Regions from separate parts of the Paraglaciecola sp. G1-13 genome, predicted to be linked through region 3. Evidence: predicted binding sites of a transcription regulator. Region 3 holds the regulator's gene; each other region holds the start of a gene.
The links. Region 3 encodes FliA, which starts transcription of late flagellar genes. Its sites were predicted from a motif close to CTAAAGNTNNNNNNNNNNNNGCCGATA; they were not measured.
Positions count from the first base shown of each region.

Region 1 (7,506 bases), 1.2 Mb from region 3:
CAGCTGCCCTACTTGCTACACCGAAAAGCATCAGCACTTGGAACCGCCCAGGGATCATGCTGTATGGTATTAGTCCCTTCAATCAAAGTGATATCAACGTTCTACCACTCATTCCGGCGATGACTTTTAGCTCAAAAGTGATTGCATTGAGACACGTCGCGACTGGCGAGTCAGTAGGGTACGGCGCAATATGGACAGCGAAGCGACCAAGCATTATCGCCACTGTGGCGGCAGGTTATGGTGATGGTTACCCTCGAACGGCTAAATCTGGCACCCCTGTTATGGTCAATGGCCAGATAGCGCCGTTAGCGGGTCGTGTTTCGATGGACATGTTATGCGTTGACGTCACTCAATTAACCGATATAAGTGAAGGCAGCCCAGTCGAGCTTTGGGGCAAGAATATACCGGTTAATGACGTGGCCGCTTGGGCGGATACGTTAGGCTATGAATTAGTCACCCGAATGCCAACGCGCGCCAAACGGGTATTTATTAACGAGTAAATTGAGCGCATATGCTATCGCTCAGCCACAACAACGGCGCGCAAGGGCGCAGGATAGCCTTCAATGGTTTTTGAGTAATCATTCGGATCAAGAAAATCAACCAAAGATTGACTGTCCATCCACTGCGTTGCGCGCTGCTCTTCAATCGTGGTTTTTGCTAAATCTACCACGCGCACATTTTTAAAGCCCAGTCGTTTCATCCATAAACACAAGGCATCTGTACTAGGCAAAAACCATACGTTGCGCATTTGAGCGTACCTGTCCCCGGCCATCAATACAGTATTTTCATCTCCCTCCACAACAAGTGTCTCCAGAATGAGCTCGCCACCGGGTCGCAACTGATTTTTTAGCTGTTGTAAAAAATCGAGTGGACTTTTTCGGTGATACAGTACCCCCATTGAAAAAACCGTATCAAAGGCGTTTTTTTCAGGTAGCTGCTCAACACCTACGGGCAATAAATGAATGCGTGGGTCGGGGTTAAAATGCTTAATGGCTTGGAACTGCATCAAAAATAACTGAGAAGGGTCCGCGCCCACCACCATTTTGGCGTTTTCTCCTAGCATACGCCACATGTGGTAGCCACTGCCGCAACCAACATCAAGAACATAACGATTTTCTAACGACTGTATATGCGGTTGTACTCTTTCCCATTTCCAGTCGGACCGCCACTCTGTATCAATATGAATACCATGAATATGAAATGGCCCTTTACGCCATGGCATAAACTGCTTAAGTAAGCCTATAATTTGCTTCTGCGTATACTCGTTTATCTCGCTTTGCAGCCCAAATTCAACCCTCTCTTTGAGCTCAATTTCACTAGGATGAGTCTGAGGCAGCTTGCCAAGCAGCTTTACCCACTTGTTGAAATCACCGTGTAGCTGCTCTTTTTGCCAGGTAGAAATCTGCCCGGGAAGTAGCTCTAACCAAGCACTTAGCGGGGAGTCGGCAATTTCTTTATAAAACTGGTTGAACCAAGGGACTGACATGAACGGCGCCTGTAAAGTAAATAAATAAAAAAGTGTTAGCTTTTGATCGCGACAATGGAGGCAAAGTTAAAACACTGAAACCACAATACGACATCGTCAAAACCAGCATTTTTTAGTCTGGTTTGATGCGCCTCAAACGTTTCAGCCCGCAAAATGTTTTCAATTGATTCACGCTTTTGACTTATCTCTAGCTCGCTATAACCATTGCGTCTTTTAAACTCATGATGAAGGTCAATTAGTAACTCATTCCCTTGCTCTGATGCGTGGCGAAGCTTCTCTGAAAGTATGAAAATTCCACCCGGTGCTAAGCCATCGTATATGCTCTGAATAATCTGATCACGCTGAGTGGGGTCGATAAATTGCAATGTGAAGTTCATTACCACGCTTGATGCATTTTCGATGTGGATATTTTGTAAATCATCGCAAATCACCTCTATGGGAGTATTCGCTTTATACGCTTTTACGTGCCGGGCACACCGCTGAGCCATAGCTTCAGAGTTATCCACTGCAATGATACTACAGTTATCAGCCACTACGTATTTTGCCGCTGCTAAGCTAACTGCGCCGAGGGAGCAACCGAGATCGTATATATTGGAATTGTTTGTAGCGTAGCGTCCAGCCAATTGCCCAATTGCATCGACGATGGTGTTATAACCCGGCACAGAGCGCTGGATCATATCTGGAAAAACCTCTGCTACGGTATCATCGAAGCGGAAATCACTTACCTGTTGAGGTTGTGAATAAATGGCGTCTTTGCTTGATTGCATGTAATTGATAATGATTGTGGAAAATTAGCGTAATTCTACCCGCAGCCACTAAACCACGCAATTCTCTTGTCTATTTGCACCATGGATTAAGAGGATCGTAAAAATTTTTCTGATATAAACAAACTGCATGAGGTATTTGTTACATCATACTTACGCCTTCTGATAGAATGTGTCACATAAATTGCAGGGAAGTTAATTAATCCCTTCATTAATCAAGACTAAAGTATTAGTCTTGTTACTTAATATTGAATTATTTATTGAAGGCAAATAAATGGCAAAGTTTTTAATTGCAGATGATCATCCGCTATTTCGCGAAGCTTTAGTGGGTGCACTAAGTCCACTGTTTGAAGATATTGAGATTTTGCAATCCGACTCGCTCGACTCTACATTGATGACGCTCCATGAAAACCCAGATATCGATTTAATATTACTCGATCTGCACATGCCTGGATGTGAGAATTTCTATGGTCTAATTCGAGTCACTCAGGATTATCCTGAAATTCCTGTCGCAGTAGTCTCGGCTAGTGACTCTATTGAAGTTGTTTCGTACGTGATGAGCTTCGGCGCAAAAGGTTTTGTACCTAAGTCCAGCCCTACTTTGATGATTGCTGATGCCTTGAAAACAATCATGAGCGGTGAAATTTGGTTAACTGAAGAGTTAAAAGCACAGATTGCCCAAATTGATGGTGAAGAACTCAATTTAGCGCAACGAATTGCAGAATTAACACCTAAGCAATTTCAGGTGTTAAAGCTAATCCATGATGGTTTATTAAATAAACAAATTGCTCACGAATTAAATGTCACTGAAGCGACCGTTAAGGCGCATATCAGTGCAGTATTTAGAAAACTAGAAGTTAATACTCGAACTCAAGCAGTATTGCTGCTTAAAAAGCTAAATTTAGAAGATTAGTCCCCACCTCTAAATAACGTTAGTCACCTTTAGTGACTAACGTTATCTTGTTCCGAACTTTTATCGCTCCAGCGAGTTATTCACTCTGGTTAGTTCCTGAGAAGTTTAACGGTAAACCATTCAATAGCTTTTGATTAAAACTATGAAAACGTTGAATTGCAGAAATTAAATCTGGTGTGTGAACATCGCCCATTTGATTAATCAATCCATTAATCAAATCGTCATACTGTTCACCGCTTTCAAGCTTTTGCCTCGATTGCTCAAAAACATCCAACATTTTATCTAGATAATGCGCGACCGGTTTAACCGTCTTATTAGGGTCTCCTCTAGGGTCATCTTCACTGAAATGAGAAACCGATTCATACGCCTGAATAGATTGGGTTTGCTCTTGTCTAGTTAATTGTAAAGCAAAACCGGTTAGCTCTTTTTCATCATATCCCAGCTTTAATGCTTGATTGAATGCTGACTCAATATCACCGTTGAAGAATTCATCAGCTAAATCGCTGGCGTCAGCAACTAATGTACCTATCGCCTTTAATTCGTCTTCGTCTAACTCCCCCTGCACAGTGAAAGACAGTGCATTACTGCTAATGTGCTCATAGCGTTGCGTTGAGGTGACTTTAGCTGTCACGTTGTTACTTGCATCATCGCTTTCTTGTAGTAAAGATTGCGTTACGCCCTTTTGCTCAGCGCTATCAAGGCTCGGCTCATCAGCCACGTCGTTTTCGGCTATATCTTGCGCATTGTTTACCGATTGAGGTTTCGATGGCTCTACTGGCTGCTGAAACACTTGTTCTTCTTCAACTTTTACCAGCAACTTTTGGTTTAACTCAAAGCTTTCCAAGTCTTCAAAGCGAATGTTAACTTCGTCACCATCCAACGTACGAATACGTAACTCACCCGTGTCACGGCGTTGATAGTTCACTTGATTCTCCAACGAAACGTTAGACGTGCCGACATCGCTCGCTTCTTGAGTTTCTAAGAAAATCGAATCTCTTAGCTTTTGCAATCCCGTATCTATTAATTCTTGGCTTCGGCTAATCCCATTTTTGATGTCATCATTCATCACTCCGGCGAGATCTTTTTCAGCCATGCCAATGCCTTTTAATACCCCCGAACGAGCTTGCTCAAAAAGAGCATTCAAAGCATCGTCGTCAGCGCCTTTTCCCTGAGCATTTTTGATTGCACCACCGACAAAATTCAACACATTGCGAGCGACCTCTTCAAAGTCGAATAAACTTTTATTCGTCTCTTCCTCGTCAGCTTGCTGGGGTACTCTAAGCTGAAGTTTGCTTGCCCCAACCGATACACTGTGGTTCATGGAATTAGTTAATACTTGGCCTGCAAAAAAACTATGAGATGATAATGCGCCGCTCAAGGACGCCTTATCACCCGCCAGTGTGCTTGCTTGCTCAAGACCTGAATCACGCAATTGGTTCTGAAAGCTATTTGCCTCCCCCAAGTGCGCCGGCTTTTCACGCATGAAAGCCTTAATTTCATTAATATTCATTTGTGCCACCTCACTTTCCTCAACTAGGTTATCGGCCGCATGCTGGCTAAATTTAGTACAATTCATCGCAATCAAAAACTAATATTGCACAAGCGCTGAAAACACTTACAATCCCGCGCTCGTTAATAACATCATCTGGAGAATTGCCGTGCGCCCAACCGAAATTAACCCTGCGGACTATGAACAACAACTCGCTCAAAAAGTTAATAGCGTGCAACAGGCTTTCAAAACATTTTCGATGCCAGCATTAGAGGCGTTTTCATCAGCACCTCTGAATTATAGGATGCGTGCGGAATTCAGGATGTGGCACGACGGAGATAACTTAGATCATGTCATGTTTGACCAATCAACAAAGCAAAAGTATGCAGTAAATCAGTTTCCCCCTGCCAGTATCGTTATCAATGAAGTGATGGTGAAGTTATTGTCATTAGTAAAAAAGAACGAAGTATTACGTAGAAAGTTATTCCAAATCGATTATCTGAGTACCCTAACCAATGAAATATTAGTCACCTTGGTGTATCACAAACCTTTAGAAGATGAGTGGCTAAAAGAAGCAAAAGCATTACGCGCATTGTTAAGAGATGAATTTAAAATCGACATAATTGGCCGCGCGAAAAAGCAAAAAGTGCTGTTAGACAAAGATTATGTGATAGAAACGCTACCAGTGAATGACCGACTCTACACGTTTAAACAAATTGAAAATAGCTTCACGCAACCAAATGCTGGGGTAAACAGCAAAATGCTTGAGTGGGCGTTAGATGTTACTCAAGATTGCCAAGGCGATTTACTCGAATTGTATTGTGGTGCAGGGAATTTCAGTCTTCCTCTGGCACAAAATTTTCGACAAGTATTAGCAACCGAAATATCTAAATCTTCGGTTGCTGCTGCGCAAGATAATATCCGTTTAAACAACATAGAAAACGTGACTATCTTAAGGATGTCGAGCGAAGAATTTGTGCAAGCACTAAACAATGAACGCAGCTTTAGGCGTTTAGAAGGTATCAATTTGCAGGATTACGATTGCCAAACAGTCTTAGTGGATCCCCCGCGCTCTGGCCTTGATGACGACACGCTAGACATGATCAAAGAGTATCAAAACATTGTGTATATTTCGTGTAATCCTGAGACACTCAATAATAATTTGGCAGTATTGAGCGAAACACATAATGTAGTCCGATTTGCTCTTTTCGATCAATTTCCATATACACATCATGTGGAATCAGGAGTTTACTTGCAAAAGCGCTAAACGCCGGCGGCCTCTTTCGCCCCATTAGCGATAAATCGCAACTGCAACTTAACGCGCTGAGCCAACACTGCTTGTTGTTCAGCGCCTGAATCCAACGCTTCTGCGCCCGCACTAAAAACAAGTTTAACCATAGCTTCTGCTTGTAAGTTCGCATACTGATAGGGCAACCCTGTTGTGCTCATAGTGTAATCTGTTAGCTCAACAATAAAGTGCTGAATTTCCCGTAATACAGCGGCACGAAATGCCAAAGACGTTCCGGTATGCTCACGAAGCAGCAACCGGAAAACATTGCTATGGGCGCAAATGAACTCCATAAACGTATCCACCGACGTGTTTATCACTCCCCCACCTGAGGCAATCCGCAATCGAGCCTGACGCATCAACTGCCTTAAGTTTAAGCCAGCCTCATCGACTAATGTTAAACCAAGCTCGTCAATGTCTTTGAAATGTCGATAAAATGAGGTCGGTGCGATGCCAGCGGCGCGAGCTACTTCACGCAAGCTGATACTAGACAAACTTCTTTGCTCGTCCAGTAAACTAAAAGCTGCATCTATAATGGTTCGTCTCGTCTTAAGCTTTTGTTCTTGACGACTCACGTTACGCCCCTTTTGAATATTAATTCCTTTATATTATCCATATTTAACGCGAATCAGCACGAAGTAATAAGGTTCAATACAAGAAATAGCTTGCTAAATACGCGTTTGCTAGATAAATTAGCGTACAAGTGTAAGCTGAATAAAGTACTGCTTTTTGTAATGGAAAAACCCCGTTTAATTCTCACTAATGTTTTAGTCTTTGTGATTACTGGACTAGTCGCACTCTTTCTTGTGCCTTACGTTGCTCTAACCCAAGGGTTTGATGGCGCAGAGATCGCTGCGTGTATTATTCTTATTTACTTCTCAGGGATGTCTATCACCGCTGGGTACCACAGGCTGTGGGCGCATAAAGCCTATGAAGCGAATACCTTTGTCAGAGTCGTACTGGCTATTGGCGGAGCAATGGCCCTTCAAAACAGCATATTACATTGGGTTTCTGATCACAGGATCCACCACAGGCATGTGGACGACAACGATAAAGACCCGTATTCGGCCAAGCGTGGCTTTTGGTATTCACACATGGGTTGGATGCTTCGCGAATATCAGATACACCGCTATTCTGATTATAGTAATTGTAAAGACCTTCAAAAAGACAAGGTCGTTGTATGGCAGCATAAGTACTACCTTCCCATCATGCTTATTTCTAACTTTGGCATTCCAATGGCATTAGGTTGGTTGAATGGTGATGTGCTTGGTATGGTGTTGCTTGCTGGTTTTTTCCGCCTAGTGGTTGTCCATCATGTGACGTTTTTTATTAATTCTCTTGCCCATATTTGGGGACGTCAACCTTATACAGATAAAAATACAGCCCGCGATAATGACATTTTAGCTTTTTTCACTTTTGGTGAGGGGTACCATAATTACCACCACATATTTGAATATGATTACCGCAATGGCATTAAATGGTGGCAGTTTGATCCAACTAAATGGCTAATACGAGGGCTGTCGTTTATAGGCTGGACCAAAAACTTACGCCGCTGCCCAGAAGAAC
Region 1 is NZ_CM147903.1:4,382,441-4,389,946, forward strand. It holds gene alr (alanine racemase) at 1-500, shown strand, start outside; gene cmoB (tRNA 5-methoxyuridine(34)/uridine 5-oxyacetic acid(34) synthase CmoB) at 515-1,486, opposite strand; gene cmoA (carboxy-S-adenosyl-L-methionine synthase CmoA) at 1,522-2,253, opposite strand; gene AC0L6N_RS18575 (LuxR C-terminal-related transcriptional regulator) at 2,525-3,163, shown strand; gene AC0L6N_RS18580 (DUF5610 domain-containing protein) at 3,240-4,673, opposite strand; gene trmA (tRNA (uridine(54)-C5)-methyltransferase TrmA) at 4,822-5,919, shown strand; gene fabR (HTH-type transcriptional repressor FabR) at 5,916-6,515, opposite strand; gene AC0L6N_RS18595 (acyl-CoA desaturase) at 6,675-7,506, shown strand, end outside.
Region 1: AC0L6N_RS18580 (DUF5610 domain-containing protein) is a predicted target of FliA. The motif match lies at 4,703-4,729, and genes of this name have one in related genera.

Region 2 (7,506 bases), 2.1 Mb from region 3:
TGCGCGCTGAGCTGATAAATCCCAGTTAGAACGATACAGCTCGTTAGAAATAACCAAACTGTCACTATGACCGGATATCTCAATATCCCCAGGCATATCAGCCAACAAGGTTCCAATTTTACGCAGGATAGGCTTAAACTGCGGCTGCAAGAAAGCTGAGCCCGCTGAGAAAGAGCCGTTCTCACGAATACGGATAATCAGTTGTTGCCCTAGTGACTCCATCTCGATGGCACCATCAAGAATTTCCTTCTCAAGCTGCTGCGCCACCTTCTTCATTTGCTTATTGGCTTCTTCTTGACTCGCTGTGGTTTTGGCACTGGATTGTTCACTCGCCGTTTGCTGGGCAGCCCCGCCTTTTTGTTCACCGCGTTGTTTTTGACGCCCACCAGCGGAATCTTCATTACCCGCTTGAAACTCCAACATTTGCTGAGTCATTTCTATGGTTTGCTGCTGAATGGTTTCAATAGGGGTAGGATCGGGTCGACCCGGTCTGAATTCCATGGCGATAACACTGGTGCCTTTGGGAATATCTTTGACTTCAATTTTATTTTGAACGCCAAACGCAAACTTCATCGAGCCCGCGATCTGTTTGAACTTCAGTACATCCATTTCTGAAAACGACAGCAATAACACGAAGAAGCACATCAACAGTGACATCAAATCCGCGAATGTCCCCATCCACGCGGGTAATCCGGCGGGGGGGCATTTAGGGCATTCGTCTTCCATCAGTTATGCGTCTTCTGTCGCGCTACCGCGCTTACTGGCTGCAAGATAATTTTTCAAAATACCTTCAATAACACGAGGGTTCTGGCCGTCGGCTATGCCAATTATGCCATCGAGGATTAAGCTCTGGTTTAGTTTCTCTTCCACTGCTCTGTTACCTAGCTTCTCAGCAATAGGCAAACACACAACGTTCGCTAACACCGCGCCGTAAAGCGTTGTTAATAGCGCAACCGCCATTGCTGGTCCAATGGACTTAGGATCATCCATGTTTGACAGCATGGCAACCAAACCAATCAGCGTACCAATCATCCCCATGGCGGGAGCAACATCCCCCATCCCTTTAAAGATAGTAGCACCGAATTCATGCCGCTCTGTGGTCATAGATATGTCTTTGGCCATAGTGGCACGCACAACGTCCACATCGTGACCGTCAACCAGCATATCAACGCCTTTTTGCATAAATTCGTTTTCTATTTGTGCTTCTTCTAGCGCTAAAAAACCGCCTTTACGCGCGGCATCCGCCATTTCAACGATTTTTTCAATCTGAGACTCAGGCGATTCGATTTTGAACATAAAGGCTTTACCGGCCACTTTACCTGCACCAAAGAATTGCCCAAGGGTGAATTGAGATAAAACGACAAAAAGACTACCGCAGACCACAATCAAAATGGATGGAACGTTAAAGAACATCCCCAAATCACCGCCCAGCACCATGGCCATGATCACGAAGCCGATTGCGCCAATCATGCCTATAAGGGTTGCTAAATCCACATTGTACTCCCATCAAAAAAGTGTGTTACGCGAAATATCAAATGGCCCAGCTCTAAAAACGCCTGCTTTAAAAAGCGAAAATTCGCAGGAGGTGCATTTAGGTTGTTGACTTGGTTAATCATTTTATCGACAAAGTTGAAATAATCTATAGTACTTAGCTATAAACCTGCCTAAAGAAATCCAAATAAACGCATTCGTCGTAAGATAATTACTTTATCTCGGAACAATCTTTTGTACGTTGGCCCTATGCGCCATGAAAAAGGTTTGACCACTATTTACCCCTCAGGTAAGGTGCGCTCAACTCGCAAAAGAGCAAGATATAAAAGAAGCAAAACCTATGACCAGTCGCAAAAAAACCGAAAACTTAAGCTTTGAAGAATCAATGCAAGAGCTCGATAGCATAGTCAATCAAATGGAAGAAGGTGAGCTAAGTTTAGAAGACGCTTTAGGGCGCTTTGAGCGAGGCATTCAATTAGCCCGCCATAGTCAAAACAAACTTAAACAAGCCGAACAGAAAGTTCAGATCTTAATGGGTCAAGACGAGCAAGCTCCACTGACTGACTTCGACCCCAACAATACCCAAGACTAATGACATTTGAGACTCAACAGAAGCGTGTGCATCGACACGTTGACGCTTTATTACAAGCGCAAATTGGCAACCTTGGTGACCATGCCCCAACGTTAAAAAATGCCATGCAGTACGCCTTGCTAATGGGCGGAAAACGCATGCGACCTTTTTTGGTGTATGCTGTCGGCGAAGCTTTAGGGGTTGAACAGTCTGATCTTGATGCCCCCGCCCTCGCATTAGAATGCATCCATGCTTATTCCTTGGTACACGATGATTTGCCTGCGATGGACGACGACGATTTACGCCGCGGGCACCCCACGTGTCACATTCAGTTTGATGAAGCCAACGCTATTTTAGCCGGCGATGCCCTGCAAACTTTGGCCTTTGAGATCATCGTTAATTACCCATTATCAGATTTTGCCAATGTGCAACGTATCGAATTGGTGCGTATTTTAGGTCAAGCATCTGGTTACGACGGCATGTGTGGCGGACAAGGAATTGATTTAGCGTCCACCAATAAGCTGATCACTCAAACACAACTGGAGTTGCTGCATAGCAAAAAAACCGGGGCGCTTATCACTGCAGCGGTAAAAATGGCATCCGCGTTGTGCCCGTCAGTTAGCGATGAAAGCAAAACGCTATTGCAGCAATATGCGTCCACCATTGGTTTGGCGTTTCAGGTGCAGGACGATATTTTGGATGTGGTCGGTGATTCACAAACCTTAGGTAAACCCCAAGGTTCAGACCAAGAGCAGAATAAAAGTACCTATCCTGCACTGCTTGGTTTAGAAGGTGCTCAGGGCTATCTCGCTCAACTTCATCAAGAAGCGCTTCAAGCTTTGGACGCTTTACCTTACAATACACAGGTGTTGAAATCATTTACCGATTTCGTCATTCATCGTAATCATTGATTACGAACGATACATCATCCAATAATAATAGTAGAAACGTACCTCATGACCCTGGATTTAGCCCACTACCCGCTTCTGGCTTTAGCGGACACGCCCGAGCAATTGCGAGAGCTTCCTCAAGACAAACTAAAGCAAGTCGCCAAAGAATTACGTCAATATTTGTTAACCAGCGTAAGCCAAAGTAGTGGTCATTTTGCCTCTGGGTTGGGCACAGTCGAATTAACCGTCGCCCTGCATTATGTTTACAACACCCCGTTCGACCGCCTTATCTGGGATGTGGGCCATCAAGCTTATCCCCATAAGATTTTGACAGGCCGTCGTGATCGTATGCCTACCATTCGCCAAAAGAACGGTTTGCACCCTTTCCCTTGGCCGAACGAAAGTGAGTACGATACCTTTGCCGTAGGTCACTCATCTACCTCCATCAGCGCTGCAGTAGGTATGGCCGTTGCTGCAGAAAAAGAAGCATTGGGTAGAAAGGTCGTTGCCGTTATCGGTGATGGCGCAATGACCGCAGGTATGGCATTTGAAGCGCTAAATCATGGCGGTGACATCGATAAAGACATGCTGGTTATTTTAAATGATAACGAGATGTCAATTTCAGAGAATGTGGGGGCATTAAACAGTCACCTAGCCCGTTTACTTACAGGTAACTTCTTTAACTCTATTCGTGACGGCGGCAAGAAACTCCTCAGCAGCGTTCCGCCTATCAAAGAGTTCGCCAGCCGAGCCGAAGAACATATCAAAGGCATGGTAGTACCAGGCACTATCTTCGAAGAATTAGGGTTTAATTACATTGGGCCGATTGATGGTCACGATGTAAACGGTGTGGTCGACACATTGAAAAACATGCGCAACATCAAAGGGGCGCAAATTCTTCACGTGGTCACCAAAAAAGGTAAAGGCTATGAGCTAGCCGAGAAAGACCCGATTAAATTTCATGCCGTGCCTAAATTCAACCCATCTGCTGATGGTTTGCCTAAGGCTGCGCCGAGCGATCCAACGTTTTCAAACATTTTTGGCCGTTGGTTGTGTGACATGGCACAACAAGATCCGAATTTAATGGCTGTTACCCCTGCCATGCGCGAAGGCTCAGGTATGGTCGAGTTTTCACAAAAATTCCCAGCACAATATTTTGACGTCGCCATTGCCGAGCAACACGCAGTGACATTCGCTGCGGGCCTTGCCAAAGAAGGCCAAAATGCCGTAGTGGCTATTTACTCGACGTTTTTGCAGCGCGCCTACGATCAGCTGATCCACGATGTGGCTTTGCAAAACTTACCCGTGTTGTTCGCTATTGACCGCGCAGGTTTAGTCGGTGCTGACGGGCCAACGCACCAAGGCGCATTCGATATCCCATTTTTACGCTGTATTCCGAACATGGTTATCATGGTACCTGCGGATGAAAATGAATGTCGCCAAATGCTATACACAGGACACAAGCTGAACAAACCGGCTGCAGTCAGATACCCAAGAGGTTCAGGCACAGGGGTTAAGCCCGATAACACCATGCAAGCATTAGAAATCGGTAAAAGCAGAACCATACGCCAAGGCGAAAAAGTCGCTATCTTGAATTTTGGCGTGTTACTGCCTTATGCAGAAAAAGCCGCTGAAGTACTCAATGCCACTGTGATTGATATGCGCTTCGTCAAGCCCTTGGATACTGAAGCGGTGGCCAATGTAGCCAAAGATCATGAACTGCTTATTACCCTTGAAGATGGCGCTACCACAGGTGGTGCTGGCGGCGCGGTGGCTGAATACCTACTGAGTACAGTACACACCAGTCGCTTACTGCAAATCGGTTTGCCTGATGAGTTTATAATGCAGGGCACCCAAACTGAGATGTATGCTGAAATTGGAATGGATGACGCGGGTATAATCGCTAAAGCACACACTTTCTTGGCACAGTAAAAGCCCTCTATTCCCAATCTATTAAGCCGCTTTATTGCTACTCAGTAAAGCTAAAAGCGGCCTTGGTATTAGCCACCCACAAACCTATCGCTGAGCCAGTAACCTATCTAGATTATTGGCAAACGCTTGTTTCTCTTTGTTGCCATAAGCGCCAGGACCACCTGTTTGAACGCCGCTGCTACGCATGGTGTCCATGAAGTCACGAATATTCAATATGCTACCGATACTTTCTTTGGTGTAAAGCTCACCACGTGGGTTGAGCGCATGAGCGCCCTTAGCAATGACCTCGGCGGCAAACGGTATGTCGGCGGTGATCACCAAGTCGTTCGCTACGCATTGCTCAACAATATAATCATCAGCCACGTCAAAGCCACTTTGTACCTGAATACTGGTAATGTTTTTATCAGGCGGTACAGGAATGTGTTGGTTTGCCACCAAGGTCATTTCAACCTGAGTGCGCTGCGCCGCTTTAAACAAGATTTGTTTTACAAGAACGGGACACGCGTCCGCATCAACCCAGATTTTCATGGAGTACCTTTTCGATTAACAAACAACAAAGAATCAACAAAACAGAATAAAAAACAAAGAGTATGAAGCGTTAGCGCGCATAACTGTATCGTTTAGAAGCGGCTACAGCCAGCCAAAATACAGCGTGATGTGCATCAGAATGAGGGCGAAAAAACCTGCTAAAATATCGTCAATCATAATGCCGAACCCGCCATGTACCCGCGCATCTAAATAACTGATCGGCCAAGGCTTCAAAATATCAAAAATACGAAACAGAACAAAACCGAGCAACAATGTTTGCCAACTTAGCGGTACCGCAGTCATAGTGATAAGCAAGCCTGCAATTTCATCCCATACTATGGATGAATCATCATGCACCATCATGTCTTTGGCTGTTTTACCACATAACCAAATACCGATGACTGAGGCTATCAAAGTCACCAGCAAATAGCCTGTTAGCGTAGTGCTATAAGCAAGCAAACACACCAATGGAACAGCCGCAACCGTACCGAATGTGCCAGGCGCTTTTGGCGCTAAACCGCTGCCAAACCCCAAGGCTAAGAAGTGAATGGGGTTGGCTAGTGAAACGCGTTTACGAATATGCCTATCCATTATGCTCGCTTCGCGTGGTTAGGTTGTTCTTTCGTTAATTCAGCTGAATTGAAATGCTCAAACCCCGTTTGGCTGTATGCATAACTTTCATCATTGAATTTCAAATCAATCTTGCCAACCGCACCGTTAATTTGGCCGATGCAGGTTGCTGGCACATTACTGCAAGCTAACACACGCTCTACATTGTTTTTTTGCTCTTCACTCACAGTAAACAGAAGCTCGTAATCATCACCAGAACTCAAAGCGTAATGAAATGCGGCATCTCGATCTGCGGACTCGAGCATCGCTTTGGATAACGGCAGTTTATCGAGTTGCAAGCACGCCCCACATTGGGATGCCTTTAATATCTGCTTAATATCGGCCAACAAACCATCAGAGATATCGATACAAGCACTCGCCACACGGCGTAAACTGGTGCCAGCAAATACTCTTGGTGTTGGATAATGCAAACGTTTCAGCAAGTACTCACTGTGCTCGGTACTTTTAACCTCAGCACGATTAAGCAGAATATCTAGCCCTAAGCCAGCATCCCCTAATGAGCCCGTCACATAAACGAAATCACCGGGTTTAGCACCAGAGCGCTTCAAAGCTTGATCAGCGGCAACAAACCCTTGGGCGGTAATGGTGATCGCCAGTGGACCTTGCACCGTATCGCCGCCAATAAGCTGAACAGAGTAATACTCAGTGTGTTCTCTAAAGCCTTCAGAGAACGCTTTAAGCCACTGCTCATCCACGTTAGGTAAAGATAAAGATAGACTCAACCAAGCTGGCTCAGCGCCCATGGCTGCCAAATCACTCAAATTTACCGCAATAGCTTTTTGGGCAATGGCTTTAGGGTCGGCGTCAGGCAAAAAATGCACACCACTCACTAAGGTATCAGTCGTGGTGGCAAGGGCTTGACCGGCAGGAATCTGGGTAATAGCGCAATCATCGCCTATGCCTAACAGTACATCCTTGCGCTGAAAGCTTACATCGCGAAAATAGGTATCGATCAAAGAAAATTCTTTCACATTTTTATTTTAAAACTCTAAGATTAAAGGGAATACATGGCCTGTGTAACTCCCTAAAATATAACGATCTTTTATGACAACTCGTGTTTACGAAGGGTTTTTATGGCTTTATCAAGCACCCCATTCACAAACTTGTGGCTCTCTTCAGCACCAAACGACTTAGCAAGCTCAATGGCCTCATTAATGACCACTTTATAAGGGACATCAATACGCTCAACAAGTTCGTAAGTAGCCAGTCGTAAAATAGCGTTTTCAACGGGATCAAGCTCTTCCGGTAAACGCCCCAAATAAGGTTTGATTTTCGCATCCAGCTCGGCCGTTCTACGCACAACGGCGCGCAACAACTCTAGAAAGTACTCGGTATCAACGTCTTGCATGTTATTGCTCGTGACGATACTCAGTTCTATCTGATCAAGTGGATTTTTTGACATCTGCCAAGAGTAAACGGCTTGAACCGCTAATTCTCTAGCTTTACGACGAGCTGCTGGTTTCA
Region 2 is NZ_CM147903.1:1,076,304-1,083,809, reverse strand. It holds gene AC0L6N_RS04510 (flagellar motor protein MotB) at 1-726, opposite strand, end outside; gene pomA (flagellar motor protein PomA) at 730-1,494, opposite strand; gene xseB (exodeoxyribonuclease VII small subunit) at 1,832-2,083, shown strand; gene ispA ((2E,6E)-farnesyl diphosphate synthase) at 2,083-2,973, shown strand; gene dxs (1-deoxy-D-xylulose-5-phosphate synthase) at 3,019-4,884, shown strand; gene AC0L6N_RS04485 (YaiI/YqxD family protein) at 4,969-5,412, opposite strand; gene AC0L6N_RS04480 (phosphatidylglycerophosphatase A family protein) at 5,515-6,003, opposite strand; gene thiL (thiamine-phosphate kinase) at 6,003-7,013, opposite strand; gene nusB (transcription antitermination factor NusB) at 7,085-7,506, opposite strand, start outside.
Region 2: pomA (flagellar motor protein PomA) is a predicted target of FliA. The motif match lies at 1,619-1,645, and genes of this name have one in related genera.

Region 3 (7,506 bases):
AGTACCCACAAACCTTCCTATCCCTTACGAATTGAGGCGCTAAAGTCTCACCAGCCTGCGGTTAGACTAAAGATTAATGCATGGCGTAGGGGTGTTTTACCTCATTTGGCGCGGTAGTTGCTTTATGAAGTAAAACGTCCGTCAGGTGTCAAAAAATACGCGCTATGCAACTAACAGCTTATCTTAATCGTTTCGACAAAAATCAATTTCAGTCTGTTATGTCTGGACTTGGTGCGCCTCTTGTATTGTTGGCCATCATGGGAATGGTTATTTTACCCATGCCAGCGTTTCTTCTCGACGTGCTGTTTAGCTTTAATATTGCTTTATCACTGGTCATTATCTTAGTGTCTGTTTTCACTAAGAAGCCCGTCGACTTCGGAATTTTCCCACTCGTTCTACTAATTGCCACTGTACTGCGCTTAGCCTTGAATGTGGCATCAACACGGATTGTTTTGCTGGAAGGGCACGAAGGCGGTGATGCGGCGGGGAAAGTGATCCAAGCATTTGGCGAAGTGGTTATTGGTGGTAACTACGCTGTGGGTATTGTGGTATTTGCCATTCTGTTGATTATTAACTTTAAAGTGGTGACCGCAGGTGCTGGACGTATCTCAGAAGTGAGCGCACGCTTTACGTTAGATGCAATGCCAGGTAAGCAAATGGCCATTGATGCTGATTTAAACGCAGGTTTTATCGACCAAGATGAAGCCCGTAAACGCCGGTTTGAAGTGACCAGTGAAGCCGACTTCTATGGCTCAATGGACGGTGCGTCTAAATTCGTAAAAGGGGATGCGGTTGCAGGGTTATTCATTATGCTGATCAACATAGTGGGCGGTTTATTCATTGGCATTTTTCAACACGACTTAGCCTTCGGGCAAGCCGTCGAGATTTATACATTGCTAACCATAGGTGATGGCCTAGTTGCACAAATTCCTTCGTTATTGTTGTCTGTAGCGACGGCGATAATCGTCACTCGTGAAAACGACTCTCAAGAAATGGGTCAAGAACTCACTCGTCAATTAGGTAATCGCCAAGCCTTATACATCACCAGTGGTATTTTGTTTGTCATGGGTATAGTGCCGGGCATGCCGCATGTGGCTTTCTTGGGGTTTAGTGCGTTAGTGGGCGGATATGCTTATTACCAGCACTGGAGCGAAAAGAAATTGGCCTCACAGCCGGAAGTATTGGCGCCTGAAAAAGAACGTGGCGCACCAAAACCTGCTGAAATCAAAGAACTAGGTTGGGATGACGTGCAACACGTTGACACCATTGGTTTAGAAGTAGGTTACCGCTTGATCCCGCTGGTAGATAAATCACAAGGCGGCGAGTTATTGACACGTATTAAAGGGGTTCGTAAGAAGTTGTCTCAAGAGCTTGGCTTTCTTATTCCCCCAGTTCATATTCGCGATAATTTAGATTTAAGTCCTAACAATTACACCATATCCATGTTGGGGGTCTCTGTTGGCGAAGCCGAAATCAGCCACGACGACGAACTGGCGATTAACCCAGGTCAGGTATTTGGCAAATTAGACGGAACCGTTACAAAAGATCCTGCATTTGGCTTAGATGCCGTTTGGATCCGCTCGAACCAACGTGAGCATGCACAAACGTTAGGTTACACCGTTGTGGATAGCGCCACGGTTGTCGCGACTCACCTAAGTCAACTTCTGACTAATAATGCCTATCAACTACTTGGTCATGAAGAGGTTCAGCAATTGCTGGACATGCTTGCCAAGCAAAGCCCTAAATTAGTCGAAGGTTTAGTGCCTGATATTTTGTCACTTAGTACCGTGGTTAAAGTGCTGCAAACGCTATTGTACGAAGGCGTGCCTATCCGTGATTTACGCACCATTGTACAAACCTTGTGTGAATATGGACCTAAGAGTCAAGATCCTGATGTATTAGTGTCGGCGCTGCGTATCTCGCTTAAGCGCCTAATCATTCAAGAGATCAATGGCGGACAAGCTGAGTTACCAGTCATAACTTTGGCGCCAGAGTTGGAACAGATGTTGCACCAGTCATTACAAGCCGGTGGAGGGGATGGCGCAGGAATAGAACCTGGTTTAGCTGAACGTTTACAAAAGTCACTAAATGATGCTTCTCAACAGCAAGAATTAGCGGGCGAACCTGCGGTGTTACTTACTTCAGGTATGTTGCGCCCTGTGTTATCAAGGTTCTTGAAACACGCAGTACAAGGTTTGCATGTGTTGTCATATCAAGAAATTCCAGATGACAAACAAATTAAAATAGTCAGTGCGGTGGGTCAATAGTCCGTCACCAGATGCAAGTAGCAAGGGGTAAATTGTGAAAATTAGACGCTTTTATGGCAAAGACATGCGCGAAGCTTTGAAACAAGTCAAAGACGAGTTAGGCGATGACGCAGTCATCATGTCCAACAAAAAGCTAAGCAATGGTGTGGAAATTGTCGCTGCATATGACAAAGAGCCAGCTGCAAGCCCTAAGCGCGCCGAGTCCAGTTTGACGTCTGCACCGAAGCCCAGAGCAGAATCCACTCCTACCCTCAGTGAAATCATCGGTGACAGCGGACCGGATAGCCTTAGAGCATTGCTTGAAAAACAAATTCAAGCAAAAGAGTCAGCTCATCAATTGAGTCAGCCTGTTGCTCAGCCTGCAAAGCCTCAAAATGTAACAAGTCAGCCGCAACGCCAAACGCAGGCGCAACCAGAAGTACCCAACGTACCGCATCAGCAAGACGCATTAAATGAAATGCGTCAAGAGCTAGCCTCTTTGCGTAATGTGCTTCAGTTCCAAGTGGCTGGTCTTTTGCAACAAGACAAAGGACGAAACCATCCTTTACACGGCTATTTAACCAACAAGTTACAAAAGATGGGTATCAGTGAAGCTCTGGCCAATGAAGTGGTTTCTTATACCCCGGCAGATACTGATGAGCGTCAGGCTTGGTTGTTTTTATTAAAACTGCTGGCTAATCGCATACAAACTGAAGAAAGTAACTTACTGACCAAAGGCGGCATCGCAGTTTTAATGGGCCCTACTGGGACGGGAAAGACAACGACTGTGGCAAAACTTGCCGCACAAGCTGCGCAAAAATACGGTGCTCAAAACGTCGGCTTGATCACCATTGACAGCTATCGAATCGCTGCTTACGAGCAAATTTCTACCTATGCCAGAATTATTGGTTGCTCGGTGAAAAAAGCGCAGAACGCTGAAGAGTTATCAGATCTGTTATTCCAGTTTAGGAATAAGCGACTTATACTTATTGATACTGCAGGGTTTGGGCAAAGAGATGTTAGACTGATCAAGCAGTTAGAAACGTTGAAGCAGAGTACAACGGCGAATATCAGCAGTTATTTGGTCATGCAAGCCAACAGTCAATATCAAGTTATGCAGCAAACCATTGCTGCTTACAAACAGATTTCTTTACAGGGTTGTATTTTCACCAAAATAGATGAATGCTACAGTCTTGGAGAGGCAATTAGTGCGGCCATCGAGCACAAATTGTCCGTGAGCTTTATTACCGATGGCCAAAAGGTTCCGGAAGACTTGAAAGTGGCAGATGCAAAATTTTTAATAACCAGCGCCGCTAAGCTTTATAAAAAGCACGTATTAATTCATACTAGTGGTAACTCACTAAATAACGCAGCAGTGGCAGTATGATTGAGGACCAAGCGAGTAGCTTAAGAAGAATGAATCAATCTCGATTAATTAAAGTGATCGCCGTTACCGGTGGTAAGGGCGGCGTGGGTAAAACCAACGTCACGTTAAATACCGCGATCTCTATGGCCCAGCAGGGTAAGAGAGTCATGGTATTAGACGCAGATTTAGGCTTAGCCAACGTGGATGTGTTACTTGGCTTACGTGTGGTGAAAAACCTTTCACATGTATTGTCAGGGGAATGCACTCTAGACGAAGTCCTTGTTGAAGGTCCCCACGGGATTAAAATTGCGCCAGCAACCTCTGGCAGTCAGTCAATGACTGAACTCACTCCAACCGAACATGCCGGCTTAATTAGAGCATTCAGTGAGCTGCGCTCGCAGATTGACGTATTAATCGTTGATACTGCGGCAGGTATTTCAGATATGGTTTTAAGTTTTTCACGTGCCTCGCAAGATATTCTAGTGGTAGTGTGTGATGAACCTACATCTCTCACAGATGCCTATGCATTGATCAAAATTTTGAATAAAGAGCACGGTGTTTTTCGTTTTAAAATTGTCGCCAATATGGTGCGCAATATGCGAGAAGGACAAGAGCTGTTCAATAAGTTAACAAAAGTCACCGACCGCTTTTTAGACGTGGCCTTGGAACTAGTCGCCACAGTACCGTTTGATGAAAATATTCGTAAGTCGGTTCGTAAGCAAAAAGCGATTGTTGAAGCATATCCAACTTCGCCAGCGGCTATCGCTATTAAAAAGCTAGCTCAACAGGCAGCAGGTTGGCCAGTGCCGTCTCAGCCAGGAGGGCATTTAGAGTTCTTCCTTGAGCAGTTGGTGGCCAAAAAAGCCGTGGGCGATATTCGGTGAACAGTAAGGCCGCTGCGTATCAGCAGTTAGATGACAGAAATGCACTGGTGGAGCGTCATGCTCCATTGGTAAAGCGCATTGCTCATCATCTTATTGCCCGCCTACCCGCCAGCGTATTGGTCGACGATCTCATTCAAGCCGGTATGATTGGTTTACTTGAAGCGTCTCGTAACTTCGATGGCACCAAAGGTGCGAGTTTTGAGACCTTTGCAGGTATTCGAATTCGCGGCTCTATGCTTGACGAAATTCGAAAAGGTGATTGGACACCACGCTCTGTGCATAAAAATGGCCGTGCGATAACGGATGCCATTAATAAAGTTGAGCGTGAGACAGGCCGTGACGCCAGAGATGTAGATATAGCCAAAAAACTTGAAGTGAGCATTGAGCAATATCACCAAATGCTCGGTGAAGTGAATGCAGGTAAAATTATTGGCATGGAAGATTTAGGGGTATCGGAAGATGTGGTGACAACAGAGCAAACTAAAGGCTCTGATACTCCGTTTGAAGATTTGCTCCAAGGCTCTTTTCAAAAAGCCTTAGCCCATGCCATTACAACCTTACCTGAGCGTGAAGCAATTGTATTATCATTGTACTATGACGAAGAATTGAATCTACGTGAAATAGGTGAAGTTCTAGACGTGAGTGAATCACGTGTTAGCCAAATACACAGCCAAGCTATGCTAAAACTAAAAAGTAAAATGCAGACTTGGCGTATTGAAGAATAAACAAATAACATATAAATGTTTTGATTTTGCCTCGAGCGGAGAAAGTTTTGGATAAGAATATGAAAATTTTGGTTGTTGATGATTTTTCGACAATGCGTCGCATCATCAAGAACCTATTGAAAGATCTAGGTTTTACTAATATTCAAGAAGCGGATGATGGCAGTACCGCATTGCCTATGCTTCAACAAGGTGATTTTGATTTTGTAGTGACTGACTGGAACATGCCAGGCATGCAAGGAATTGATTTATTGCGGGCAATCCGTGCTGATGAAAACCTTAAACACACACCAGTGTTAATGGTAACGGCAGAAGCCAAAAAAGAACAAATTGTAGCGGCGGCGCAGGCTGGTGTTAATGGGTATGTTATCAAACCATTTACTGCTGCGACCCTTAAAGAGAAGTTGGCCAAGATATTTGAACGCTTAGGTTAGTCAGGCTTTTCTCAACGATAAGGAAGGCCTTATGACCTCACATCCAGCCCCCATGAAGCTAGAAGATGCAAAGCAATTAGTCGCTTTACTTGAAAGTGGTAACAATCAAGGCGCTCAGCAGCTTCTCGATAGTGTCAATGACACCAATTCTGTCGAACTGTTCGAAGAGGTGGGTAAATTAACTCGCCAACTTCATGATTCTTTGAATAACTTTCAACTCGATGAACGTATTGCTAATTTAGCGAATGAAGAGATCCCTGACGCTAAAACACGGCTCACGTATGTTATTGAAACCACTGAGCAAGCCGCGAATCGCACGATGGACTTAGTCGATGATTGCATGCCCATTGCCGAAAAGCTCAATTCTGAAATGAACGAAATCATTCCTGAGTGGAAGAAGCTTTTTAATCGTCAGTTAGAGCTGGGCGAATTCAATGCCCTGTGCAGGCGCCTCGACACGTTTTTAGAAGAGGGGAAGGACGAGTCTGGAAAATTAAACGCATTATTAACCGAGATGCTACTAGCTCAAGGCTATCAGGACATCACAGGGCAAATTATTCGCCGGGTCATTGAACTAGTTAAAGAAGTAGAAGACAGCCTAGTGCATATGTTAACGATGTTCGGTGGATCAGAGTCAACGGAAATTCCTCATATATCTGATAAACAAGCCGATAGTGTTAAAGCGGAAGGCCCAATTCTCGATGCAGCTAACCGTGATGACGTCGCATCTAATCAAGATGATGTTGATGATTTACTGTCAAGTTTAGGATTTTAGAGGCGTTACAATATGGGGTTTGATGTTGACGAGGAGATCCTTCAGGATTTTTTAGTAGAAGCGGGTGAAATACTAGAGCAGCTTCAAGAACAGCTGGTTGAGTTGGAAAATAATCCGCAAGATTCGGATTTACTGAATGCGATTTTCAGAGGCTACCATACGGTTAAAGGTGGCGCGGGCTTTCTTTCGTTAACCGAATTAGTCGATATTTGTCACGGCGCTGAAAACGTATTCGATGTCATGCGTAATGGCCAACGTTCATTAACGCCAGAGTTAATGGATATTATTCTTCAAGCAACCGACGAAGTCGTCGCCATGTTTGAAGATGTAAAATCGAACAAACCCTTGGTAGCAGCAGAGCAATCGTTATTAGATACATTGCATCGCCTGAGTAAGCCAGAGGCGCAAGACCAAGTTGCTGCGCCTCCAATTATCGAAACTCCAGTAATCGAGGCGCCCAGTGAAGCGGCATCTCAGCCTAAAACAAATTCGGATGACTTTGACGAATCCGAGTTTGAGGCCTTGCTTGATGAACTTCACGGTGAAGGTAATCCCGTTGGAGGAGCATCGCAATCACCATCAAATAAGCCGCCACAATCCACAGAGTCTTCCAGTGGCGCTGATATGAGTAGTGATGGTGACGATATTAGTGACGATGAGTTTGAAGCGTTACTCGATCAGCTCCATGGAGAAGGGCAGTTTGGCGGCTCTCAAGACGCTCCCTCTGAATCGACTGACGCGCCCGTAGCAAGCACAAATTCTGAATCAGAAGATATCAGTGATGATGAATTCGAAGCGTTACTCGATCAGCTCCATGGTAAAGGGCAAGGGCCTGTTACCAAAAAAGAAGCTAACGGAGAAACAAGTAAAGCGCCAAACACTCCAGTAACGTCGGCAGTATCTGATAACACGCCGTCGCAATCCGCAAGTGAAAAAGCCACTGATAAAAGTAACGACACTAAGTCGAGTGCGCCCAGCATTGCCTCTAGCCAAGCCAATATACCTGCCAAAAGCCCTGGGGCGGCGGACAAGTCGGCTGTTTCTAAGCGTGAGGAAAAGCGTCCCGCAGCACCACAGCC
Region 3 is NZ_CM147903.1:3,149,809-3,157,314, reverse strand. It holds gene flhB (flagellar biosynthesis protein FlhB) at 1-43, shown strand, start outside; gene flhA (flagellar biosynthesis protein FlhA) at 165-2,267, shown strand; gene flhF (flagellar biosynthesis protein FlhF) at 2,302-3,633, shown strand; gene AC0L6N_RS13390 (MinD/ParA family protein) at 3,630-4,496, shown strand; gene AC0L6N_RS13385 (RNA polymerase sigma factor FliA) at 4,493-5,221, shown strand; gene cheY (chemotaxis response regulator CheY) at 5,269-5,652, shown strand; gene AC0L6N_RS13375 (protein phosphatase CheZ) at 5,684-6,427, shown strand; gene AC0L6N_RS13370 (chemotaxis protein CheA) at 6,440-7,506, shown strand, end outside.